DNA from 3 places in the Endozoicomonas sp. ALD040 genome. Region 1 is predicted to be linked to each of the others. Evidence: predicted binding sites of a transcription regulator. Region 1 holds the regulator's gene; each other region holds the start of a gene.
What was found. Region 1 encodes LexA, which represses DNA repair genes until DNA is damaged. Its sites were predicted from a motif close to TACTGTNTANNTANACAGTA; they were not measured.
Positions count from the first base shown of each region.

Region 2: ruvA (Holliday junction branch migration protein RuvA) is a predicted target of LexA. The motif match lies at 1,442-1,461, and genes of this name have one in related genera.
Region 3: ACOJUN_RS23855 (YebG family protein) is a predicted target of LexA. The motif match lies at 2,646-2,665, and genes of this name have one in related genera.

Region 1 is NZ_CP184829.1:5,724,480-5,728,299, reverse strand. Features, by position in the region: gene topA (type I DNA topoisomerase) at 1-461, shown strand, start outside; gene ACOJUN_RS20715 (DUF6586 family protein) at 529-1,023, shown strand; gene ACOJUN_RS20710 (PTS sugar transporter subunit IIB) at 1,119-1,457, shown strand; gene ACOJUN_RS20705 (hypothetical protein) at 1,635-1,877, shown strand; gene ACOJUN_RS20700 (SulA-like leucine-rich domain-containing protein) at 1,904-2,392, opposite strand; gene lexA (transcriptional repressor LexA) at 2,504-3,121, opposite strand; gene ACOJUN_RS20690 (serpin family protein) at 3,363-3,820, opposite strand, start outside.
Region 2 is NZ_CP184829.1:6,650,385-6,654,204, reverse strand. Features, by position in the region: gene ruvC (crossover junction endodeoxyribonuclease RuvC) at 276-803, shown strand; gene ACOJUN_RS24565 (carboxymuconolactone decarboxylase family protein) at 800-1,345, opposite strand; gene ruvA (Holliday junction branch migration protein RuvA) at 1,484-2,095, shown strand; gene rarD (EamA family transporter RarD) at 2,159-3,034, opposite strand; gene ruvB (Holliday junction branch migration DNA helicase RuvB) at 3,259-3,820, shown strand, end outside.
Region 3 is NZ_CP184829.1:6,478,997-6,482,816, reverse strand. Features, by position in the region: gene rapA (RNA polymerase-associated protein RapA) at 1-1,956, opposite strand, end outside; gene ACOJUN_RS23855 (YebG family protein) at 2,327-2,614, opposite strand; gene rluB (23S rRNA pseudouridine(2605) synthase RluB) at 2,770-3,681, opposite strand; gene scpB (SMC-Scp complex subunit ScpB) at 3,799-3,820, opposite strand, start outside.

The DNA.
Region 1 (3,820 bases):
AGCTCAAATCCGGACGCTTTGGTAAATACTTTGGTTGTACCAACAGCGAGTGTAAAAACACCCGTAAGCTCTTGAAAAGCGGGGAAGCGGCTCCCCCCAAAATGGATCCGGTACCCATGCCTGAGCTCAAATGTCTGAAAGTGGATGATCATTATATTCTCAGAGATGGTGCCTCAGGTCTTTTTCTGGCGGCCAGTCAGTTCCCAAAGAACCGTGAGACCCGTGCTCCTCTGGTCAGTGAACTGATCCCGCATCAGGCGGCTATTGATCCAAAGTATCATTATCTTCTGGATGCACCGAGACAGGATGCTGATGGTAATCCCGCAATCATTCGCTACAGTCGCAAAACCAGGACTCAGTATGTTATGACTGAGTCTGAAGGTAAGGCGACAGGGTGGAGTGCTACCTTCCAGGACGGCAGGTGGGAAGAAAAAGTCACCAGGAAGCGTAAAAAATCCTGACCTGGCCTCGTCACAAACAAGACCTTCACAGAGATCCGTGGAGGTCTTTTTATTTTTGAGAAAGATTATGTCTGAGCAGTGGCGTTCCCATACCAACAAAAAATTACACTATGCCCGTTTACAGCTGGATGCCTGGGAAAGAGCAGAAGCTTTTGAGCAGGAGGCTTTTCGAGAGGCATTTCTGATGCATGCCAGTCAAGCCTATTCCTCGATGCTGGCGGAGATATTGTCTCCCTACGGTGAGCAGCTGACCCGGTTGCTGTCTCTGGAAGATGCTTGCAGATTGATGGATGAGCAACCTGCAGAAGTGTCTGAACTCGAGCAGTTAAAGCAGCTGGAGTCATCGGACAGTTGGCTGGCAGATTTACTTAAAGCTTATGACGATATTTTTAATGCTAATGGTAATATACAATCATATTCAAGTAATAGCAGTATGATTATGATTGCTTCGGATACCAGTGAAGTCACCAAAGGTATTAAGACGCCAGAAAGTGCCAAGAGTATTCTTGCCTCCCTCAAGGAGTTGGTAGGGCACTTTAGAAATTTCAATCTTGAATGGTGATTAGATTTTTTAGATCTGATTCATGACTCATAATAGTGTGCCTGGATTGATTCAAACCGTGCATGATTGTGGGAATGTTTAGAACTCTGTTGTTTATGGCTGTTGTTCAATTTGATCAGAGGTATCTTATGACTAAGATCATGCTGTGCTGTTCGGCAGGTATGTCTACCAGCATGTTGGTGGAGAAAATGCGCGAAGCAGCTGAAAGTCGGAGTGAAGAAGTCGAGGTTGAAGCCTTCGGCGCTAGTCATTTCGATGAACAGGTAGCCTGTTTCGATGTTGTTCTGCTGGGTCCTCAGGTTAAATATATGTTGAATGATCTCAAGCTGCGTGCTGCCGAATATGCTGTTCCGGTTGAGGCGATCAGCCCTGTTGATTATGGCACGATGAATGGTGCGAAAGTGTTGGGCTTTGCTCTGTCGCTAACAGCCTGATTAATTCCAGTTTATCGTGTGTATGCTGCAATACGGGGGCAAAAGCTGCAGCTCTTTTAAGGGTTTTTACTTTCCAGTCTGCAATAACACTTTGCATTACTCTCTACTGACCTATTGCATCATAAGTCACAATGCTGCATGATTTCTCCCTCTTATACGCTATTTATGGAACGAAATATGGCTGCATCGTTTTTGGAAATTGTGGAACTTCCAACAGGAGAGATTGTTCTGCGAAGCAGTGACGACGAGGGTGAGCCCCTGCTGACTATGAAATTTTCAGAGGAAGCCAAACAGTATCTTGAAGGGGACCATTTGCAAGTGGCAAAGGTCATGTTTGATGCTGGCATGCGTGAAGTTGCTGAACTCACTCGTCCGCAATCCTCTGAAGAAGAGATTCCTGAGAACAGAGTACTGCACTGACTCCATTTTCATGAAAATGACGGGCATCATGCAACCTGTCTACTGCGAATAGCCAGCCCCTGACACTGTCCATTCCTGGCTGCGCTTTCAAGCTTAGTTAGCCACCCTTTATCCAAATGCCCCAGCCAGCTGATGACAGTGTGGCTGGTTCCGGATGCCAGCGCTTTCCTGGTGAGTTCCAATGTCTGATTAATATTGTTGGAGCTAAAGATTTGCACCTTGTCATGATTTAAGTCGCAATTCTTTAACCAGTGCAGGGTTCTGGTGTCATCTGCCAGAATCAGGGTCAACCAACGTTCACTGTCAGTGGACAGCTGACTGAGCATGGGCGTCAGGAGTTGTTCTGCCTGCCAGGGTTGACCTGAAAGAATGAGTTCATTAATACTGGGCTTCAGAGACTTTTCAGTTTTTCCTGATAAAGTCTTTTCTAGGCGCGAGGGGTTAATGCAGACTGTATTGGTCTGGTAGCTTGGGGCTGAAAAATTGTGCCTTTCACTGCTGGTTCGGTACAGCATAAATTCTTCCTTCTGGCATAGCCCGGACGCTGTTTGTTATTCGCACTTCAGCGTAGTGGGCCTTTAACAACAGCTGCCTGTTGTGAGTAGTGTCTCTGGTAATGGTCAGGCTCATCTTATTCCGTCTAAGGACTGATTTCTGATGACTCCGACGCTTAAACCTTCGATGGCAAAGGCATCCTGAGTGAGATCAACGACTATGGTTTCGAACTCGTCGTTTTCCGGATGCAGCAATACTTTGTTTTTCTGTTTCTCGAATCTTTTTACGGTGACATCATCTTCAATCCGGGCGACGACAACCTGACCGTTTCGAACATCTGTTGTCTTGTGAACGGCCAGCAGGTCACCATCAAGAATCCCGATGTCCTTCATGCTCATTCCTTTTACCCTTAACAGGAAGTCTGCCGATGGGGTGAAGAAAGCGGGATTGAGCATCAGGTGGTCTTCGATATGTTCCTGGGCGAGGATCGGGTTCCCGGCAGCAACTTGTCCGATAATCGGAAGGCCTTCAGGCTGGCTGTCCGGAATACGGATACCGCGGGAGGCGCCGGGGGTAATCTCGATAGCGCCTTTACGGGCCAGTGCCCTGAGATGTTCTTCGGCAGCATTGGGTGAGCGAAAGCCGAAGGTCTTGGCGATTTCGGCTCTGGTGGGTGGGAAACCTGTCTCGTCAATATGAGATTTGATCAGGTCCAGTATCTCGGATTGCCGTTTAGTCAGTTTGATCATGGTCTCTCAATCTGTTTTTTTATACAGTATCTGTGATTATATACAGTATTCTTGTGGTGGCAAGTTATTATCCAGGCTGCGACGATAAGCAAAAACTGACAAGAGGGTCGTCAATGGTGCAGGTGAGGCATGCTTTGCCACCATAGTGATGAGTTGTTGGCTGAAATTCGCAAGCTGAGTCCCTGAAGCTTTTTTTAATAAAAAATCCGGAGGTGGTTAATCTCCGGATTTGGCATTTTATTTATGATTGTGTAGAAGTTAATTTCTTCCGCAGTGCATCCCAGGCATCATTTGAAACTTCTACTTCAAAGCCATCAAAACCATGCCAAACTTTAACAAAATCTACATGTTTGTAATCAAGCCATTCTAATATTCTTTCTCTGATATCAAGGGCATTATCCTTACTACCAGTATGGATAGCTAATCTGGATTTAACTGCTTTGGCACTTTTGATATTAAAATCCTCTTTCGGATCAAACTTATGGTATATTAGTTTACTCACATCAATAGATTCATCATCTGGTAACATATATTTTATAGAGTTAATAGTTTCTTCAATAATTTTTTCGTCTTTTTTGGGTTCATCTATTTTTCTGTAATTTTTATAATTTTCGATAGGAGTCATTTTGCTATCAGCTGTCAAGTCATTTGGTTTCAAACTTTTATCAGATTTCAAATCATTAGATTTCAAGCTTTCAG
Region 2 (3,820 bases), 930 kb from region 1:
CTCGCCACGAAAGTATTACCAGAGAAATACTAAGCTGCTTCTATCGTTACTCACAGGCAAATTTGGTAATTCAGTGTTCTTGAATTGTAAGTTTCTGATACCCACCGGCACCGCTGGTATATTGTATGGGTGTACAGTATCCTTTTGACATAACCATGACCTTGAACCCTCGCCTGTCAGATTTTTTTGGCAGAAGCTGTCACACTCATTGACCCCGGGGGGCATCAAACGCTGTCATTGAAAATAGCGACATCTGACTTGAGAATACATTCTGAATGGCCATCCTGATGGGGATAGATCCGGGCTCAAGAATTACCGGCTATGGATTAATTGAAGAAGTAGGCAATAAAACACATTATGTGGCGTCCGGTTGTATTCGCATCCGGGAGGCGCCTCTACCTGAGCGCTTGCAGCAGATTTATGAAGGCATCAGCACTTTGATCGAACGTTACATCCCGCAGTCCGTTGGTGTGGAGCAAGTGTTTATGTCCAGAAATGCTGATTCGGCACTGAAACTGGGTCAGGCCAGGGCTGCGGCCATTGTGGCTGTGGTTAATCACAATATTGAGGTGTCGGAATACTCTGCCCGGCAGGTCAAGCAGGCTGTGGTTGGTAAAGGCTCTGCGGATAAGTACCAGGTAAAGCACATGGTGAAGTCGATCCTTGACTTGAATGATACCCCTCAGGCCGATGCTGCGGACGCTCTGGCGGTTGCTCTTTGTCATGCTCATACTCGTTCCAGTCTGGTCAGGATGGCGGGTGCTACGGGTACTCGACGTCGTCGTCTTACGGGGCAGTCTTAGTTTGGGTGGACACAAAGGTGAAAGGAAGCAATGCAAAACACCAGATCCAGGATCTGTTGTGGCGTGTAGATTTTCTTCAGTTCTTTCCAGTTCTCCGGACTTATGATCTGTTCTTTGTAGAGTTCTTCAGTGGTTTTCAGTAACAGGCGTTGTTTGTTGTCCCAGCCCGGTGCCAGATGGCCACGGGAAACCATTTGTACATCACTGGCTTTCAGTCCCGTATCCAGTGCACATTGAGCAATATCCGGGATCAGGTGTCTGGTATTGCAAATGTACGCACTTCTCAGGGCAACCAGAGCGCGATCTCTCATCGGGAGGCTGCTGTAGCCTTGTATATAACTGATGAAGCTGCGAGCAGGCTTATCAAGCTCAGGTGAGTTTGCCGGGCGTCCCGGGAAATCTTCCTTTAACAAAGATTTTTGTGACTTGATGAAAGGGATGGGAATAGGGCCACCGGATACAGCTGGGTGGTATTCACTGGCCAGGCCAGCCTCGGGCAGGATCTGCCAGAGTGATCCCAGAAATGTGCGAAGTTTCTTCAAGGGGGCAGCTCCTTCAGATCATCGAATTGAACTTCTCTTAGTGATTAGAGAGTGACAATTCTCAGGAGTTCTACGCCCTCGTCGTATTGTTAGGCGTTCTGACCTTATAGTCAGAAAATAAAAGATTTGGAAAACAGGATGATTGGAAGAATTCGGGGCCTTCTGGCTGACAAACAGCCCCCTCATTTGCTGATAGAGACCCATGGTATCGGGTATGAAGTGGAAGCTCCGATGTCGGTTTTTTATAAACTGCCGGACGTTGGTCAGGAGGTCGTGTTATATACCCACTTTGTAGTGCGCGAAGATGCTCAGCTCCTATACGGTTTTAGCAATCGTGATGAGCGGGAGTTGTTTAGAACTCTGATCAAGGTCAATGGGGTTGGTCCCAAGCTCGGACTGACCCTGTTGTCCGGTATAGAAGCTGATGCTTTTGTGCGCTGTGTGCAGGAAGGTGATAGTGCCACTTTGGTGAAGTTGCCGGGTGTGGGTAAAAAAACAGCCGAGCGGCTGATTGTTGAAATGAAAGATAAGCTGGATCGTTGGCAGTCAGCACCTCTGCTGGAAGGTAAGCCTCTGGTTGCCGGTGGCGAAATGGCTGCCGAAGCAAAAGATATTGAACAGGAAGCCGTCAGTGCTCTGGTGGCTCTGGGTTATAAACCCCAGGAAGCCGGCAAAGTCATTGGTAAGTTGCTCAAGGATGGCATGACCAGTGAAGAGCTGATTCGTCAGGCTCTGAAAAGTATGATCTGATAACACCGCGTCTTATTTAAAAGGTGAGACGATTGAGTCTCACCTGCTTGTCTGCTTTGTAGTTTACCGGATGAACTTCCTGACCGAGTCAACGCAGATGGCTGCCGTTGCCAGCCAGATAAAGCTATAGCTGAGCCACTGCTGTAAGGTGAAGACTTCTCCGAGAACGGTGACAGCCACCACAAATATCAAAGCAGGCTCCAGGTAGCTCAACAGGCCAAACAAACTGACAGACAGATGCCTGGAGGCGTTGATGTAGCAGATCAGTGACAGGCTGCAGAGTAGCCCCAGACCTGGCAGCAGATACCAAAGAGTGACGGAATGGGTCAGGTTTTGCATAAAACTCTGATCACTCATCAGTATGAAAATACCAGCCGGAAGGAACAACAGGTGCTCAAAAAGCAGGGCTGGCAAGGTATCGACCTGCAAAGGTTTACGGATGATGAAATACACCGGATAAAGTCCGGCCACTGCCAGGCTGACCCAGGGTAATGAGCCCTGTTGCCAAATCATGGCAAGCACGCCTAATGACGCGGACCCCATGGCAAAGTAATGAGCCTTGTTCAGTCTCTCGTTAAATACCAGCTTGCCGGTTAATGCCAGGGTGAGTGGCAGCAAAAAATAGCCAAGGGAGAGATCCTGTGTTTTATCATTCACGGGGCCCCAGACAAACAGCCACCACTGAAAGCCAACAATCAAACCACCCAGGGATAGCATCAGCACAGTTTTCCGGCAGAGAAAAACCGCCCTGAAGCCCCGGAGCCGGTCCATGCGATAGCAGACCATTGTCAGGCAGAGAGCGCTGAAAATGACCCTGTTCCAGAACAGGGTATTTCCGGACAGCTTAATAAACTGTACATAAATGGGCACAAGCCCGAACATCACGGAGGCCATGACCGAGTTAGTCAGGCCTTTTCCAGAAACCAAATGTGTATTCATTCTGAGTACTTCCTTTAATCAGAATTTAAAACAGAGAGTATAGGAGTCCGATGACTCCGAAGTTTAAAAGGTAATGCACCCCCGGGCAGCTAAGTGCTCGCAAGTGCTCTTTTTACGTTCAGAGTGCTTGGACGATTAAATGTAGCGTTTTGTTCCCAAAGCTGGATTATTTTTTTAACAGACTGGAGATGGTACGCTGAGAGTAATGGTAGACGAGCTAGAACATGATTGAAGCAGATCGATTGATATCCTCCTCAGAACGCCCTCTGGAAGAGGTGCTGGATCGGGCTATTCGCCCGGTAAAACTGGCTGATTATGTGGGACAGCCAAAAGTCAGGGAGCAGATGGAAATTTTTATCCAGGCTGCAAGACTTCGTAATGATGCCCTTGATCATACCCTTATATTCGGACCTCCGGGGCTGGGTAAAACCACGCTTTCCCACATCCTTGCCAATGAGATGGGCAGCAATATTCGAACGACTTCTGGCCCGGTGCTGGAAAAAGCGGGTGACCTGGCAGCTCTTCTGACCAATCTTGAGCCCAATGACATTCTGTTTATTGATGAAATTCACCGCCTCAGTCCGGTAGTGGAAGAAGTATTGTATCCGGCGATGGAAGATTATCAGCTGGACATCATGATCGGTGAAGGCCCTGCTGCGCGATCTATCAAGCTGGACCTGCCTCCCTTTACCTTGGTGGGAGCGACAACCAGGGCGGGTCTGCTGACGTCTCCGCTCCGGGATCGTTTTGGTATTGTACAGAGGCTGGAGTTTTATAATATTGAGG
Region 3 (3,820 bases), 750 kb from region 1:
TGCCAGTGTCGTTTTCTTTTCAGGCGCCAGCGCTTCAGTGAATGCTTCACCCAACTTTTCAAAGACCATGCTGCCAGACGGGCAAGTATCGGCGAAGGCATTGAGGCCCTGATCATACCAGTGAAACATTAATTCCTGTCCGGTGCCCTCTATAAAGGGAACATGGATTTTGATGGTCTCAGTCTGGCCAATGCGATCGAGCCGTCCAATACGCTGTTCCAGCAGATCCGGGTGAGCAGGCAGATCAAAGAGCACCAGGTGGTGGGCAAACTGGAAATTGCGACCTTCACTGCCAATTTCGGAGCAGACCAGAACCTGGGCACCGTATTCCTCATCAGCAAACCATGCAGCCGCTCGATCCCGCTCTACGATAGTCATGTTCTCGTGGAACACTGCCGTGGGTATACCAGACAGAATTCTGAGAGCGTCCTCGAGATCCAGAGCGGTATTGGCATTGGCACAGATCACCAGCACTTTCTGTTTTTTAAGCAGCTTCAGCAGGTTAATCAGCCAGTCGATGCGTGGGTCTACCTTCCACCAGGGGTCCATATCATCAACACAGATATGGGATTGGTAAGCCAGTTCGGGGTAGAGCGAACCACGGGCTTCGGTTTCTTCTTCCTGGGCAATCTGATAAAGCTCGGGCAGCTTCTGGGCGTACCCCTGAACAACACGGCCGGGGAATCCTCCCACCGCTGCACGGGTATTTCTGAACAGAACCCGGCCAGTACCATGGCGGTCCAGGAGGGTTTTTAGTAGCTGTTCGCGGGCCGTTTCTTTTTGTTCAGAAGAGCCATTATTGATCAGGTCGATCAGAGGCTGACAATCGTGACCCAGGAAACCGGTCAGGTGCTGACAGGCGACTTCCGGCAGGTGGTTATTTTCCAGCAGCTCCTGAACCGCTTCGGCCACAGGCTCATAGTTTTTTTCCTCTTCCTGATAGGTCACCAGATCGTGGAAACGATCAGGGTCCAGCAGACGGAGCCGGGCAAAGTGACTTTCGGGTCCCATCTGTTCAGGTGTTGCTGTCAACAGCAGCAGGCCGGGAATTTGTGACGACAATGTTTCCACAACCTGATATTCACGGCTGGGGTTTTCTTCTGACCAGACCAGATGGTGAGCTTCGTCGACGATCAATAGATCCCAGTCGACCTCAAGAGCTTGCTGAAAACGATGTTCGGACTGGCTCAGGAAGTCCAGGCTGCAGAGAATCAGTTGCCCTGTGTTGAACGGGTTTTCATCTTCAATCGCACGGCAACGCTCTTCATCAAACAGTCCGAAGTGCAGATTGAAACGACGCAGCATTTCCACTAGCCACTGATGCTGAAGTGTTTCCGGTACCAGAATCAATACCCGACTGGCTCGTTCAGTGATCAGTTGCTGATGCAGGATGAGACCGGCTTCAATGGTTTTACCCATGCCGACTTCATCAGCCAGCATTACCCTGGGAGCATGACGTCCAGACACTTCGCGGGCTATATGCAGCTGATGAGGTATCAGGCTGGTACGGGCACCGAGCAGCCCTCTCACAGGAGAGCTGAGTAGTCGACAATTGTTCAACAGAGTTTTGTAACGCAGGGAAAAGTTGCTGTTTTGGTCGATTTGACCAGCCAGCATTCTGTCCTGCGGCTTGTTGAAATGAATAAAGTTGCCCAGTTCCGATTCGGGAAGCTCTTTGGGCTTACCGTCGGGAAGAACGCCTCTATACATTAGCAGACCATTCTCTTCGATGACTTCTGTCACCGTCATGGTCCAGCCCTCGTGACTTTCTATCTTGTCACCAGGATTAAATTGTACCCTTGATAGCGGGCAGTTATTAATGGAGTAGAGCCGGGTTTCACCGGTGGTGGGGAACAATAGGGTTACCATGCGACTATCGAAAGTCAGAACGGTACCCAGCCCTTGTTCAGTTTCGGTGTCACTGATCCAGCGCTGTCCAGGAACGAAGCTCGTCATGTCGTGACTACATACCTTGCCAGACAAAAAGGCCGATATATTAGCGGAATTCGCTGTATTAGCAACCAGTACAAGTGCTACTTGGCGGGTTGCTTCACTAGTGTCTTGGTCTGATTATGGGAAAAATGACCTTTAGAACCGCTGTTTTTGGTAAAAAAAAGGGTTTCTCTATCAGGAATGAAAGAAAGACTTTTTTTCACAAAGAGCTATTTTAAAGCTGAATCTGAAGTGAGTCAGAGGGAAATGGATGATTGTTTTTACCCATGCTCTTTATTCCTGATTCGTTCTAAATGGGAGGGGATAAAAAAGGGTTTGTGGCAGAGCGGATCAGGGCTTTCCGCTCTTGGTTATCGGATATTGGCAGGCCAGCTCAGGCCGAAGTCTGATCCTCATTTGGGTCATTGTCTTGCTCAGCAGTCTGGCCTATCTCGAGCACCAGGTCCGGTTTGCCTTTAAAGGCTTTGGCGAAGGCTTCCTTGTTTTTGGCGAACATCAGGCCGATCTCTTCTGCCAGTTGCTCATCAATTTCAAAGTGATCTTCCAGCAGGCTGGTGATATTCCCGGCCAGTTCCAACATGCGATCGTATTCTTCAGCGGCTTTTTTATCTGTAAACATGCTTCCGTCCCGGTCAACTCGCCACATGGGGGTAATAGACATGGGCCTCTCCTGTCAGGTGTGGTTTAGATATAACTGTATATAAGTACAGTTAATCTGTCCAGTGAGAACCCGGTCAGGGCCAGCATGGAAACTCATTAAAGCATATTCAGGGTATCACCAAGAACTCCAACTCGATGGCTGGAGCTCAGATAACATCAGCGATGCCTGTTCTTTTTGAAAGCACCAGGCTTTTTGTGAGGCGAGGGCCGCTTCTTGTTGATAGCAGGTTTACCACGGGTGCCTCTGGTTTTCAGGCCGGTTTTGGTGTGTCTCGGATCGACTCTGCGAGTTGGTGTGTTGGGTGCGGGTGATAGCTGAACGGCAGCCGCCAGTTCGTCGATGTGAGTTTTTTCTACTTCTTCCCATTGACCCATGCGCAGGTGGTCAGGAATGATGACATTGGCAAAACGAACTCGTTTCAAGCGGCTTACTGTCAAATCCTGTGATTCCCAGAGTCTGCGCACTTCACGGTTACGGCCTTCCAGAAGGCAGACATGAAACCAGCGGTTGATACCCGAACCGCCTGAGTCAACAATATCGGTGAAACGGGCAGGGCCATCTTCCAGCTCGACGCCATCGAAGAGGTTTTTAACTTTCTGCTCTGTTGTATTACCCATCACTCGAACAGCGTATTCACGTTCAACCTGGTAAGAAGGGTGCATCAAGCGACTGGCCAACTCACCATCGGTGGTGAACAGCATCAGTCCGGAAGTATTGATATCCAGACGGCCAATGGCAATCCAGCGTTCGCCCTGAAGTCTGGGCAGTTTGTCAAAAACGGTCGGGCGGCCTTCCGGGTCGTGGCGGCTGCAAATCTCGCCTTCCGGCTTGTTGTAGGCGATGACACGACGGATTCCGGAAGCATAGGTTTCCAGTTTGACCGGGCGGCCGTCGACAGCAATCTTGTCTTCAGCTGAGGCTCGGTCGCCGAGGCTGGCCTGTTCTCCGTTGACGGAGATTCGACCTTCGCTGATCCAGCGTTCCATCTCACGGCGCGAGCCCAGGCCAGCGCCCGCCAGGATTTTTTGCAATTTCTCACCCTGGGGAGGAGTGGTTTCAGTTGTCATGGTATTTACGGCTATGCCGCTCTGTTTCTCAATCAAAGGGGCCAAAGTATAGCGATTCAGGATAGGTTAAGACAGCGTGGATTTCCGTGGCTGTTCCATCGGGTCATCAGGCATTGCTCAGGGGTTAGTTATTTCGTTT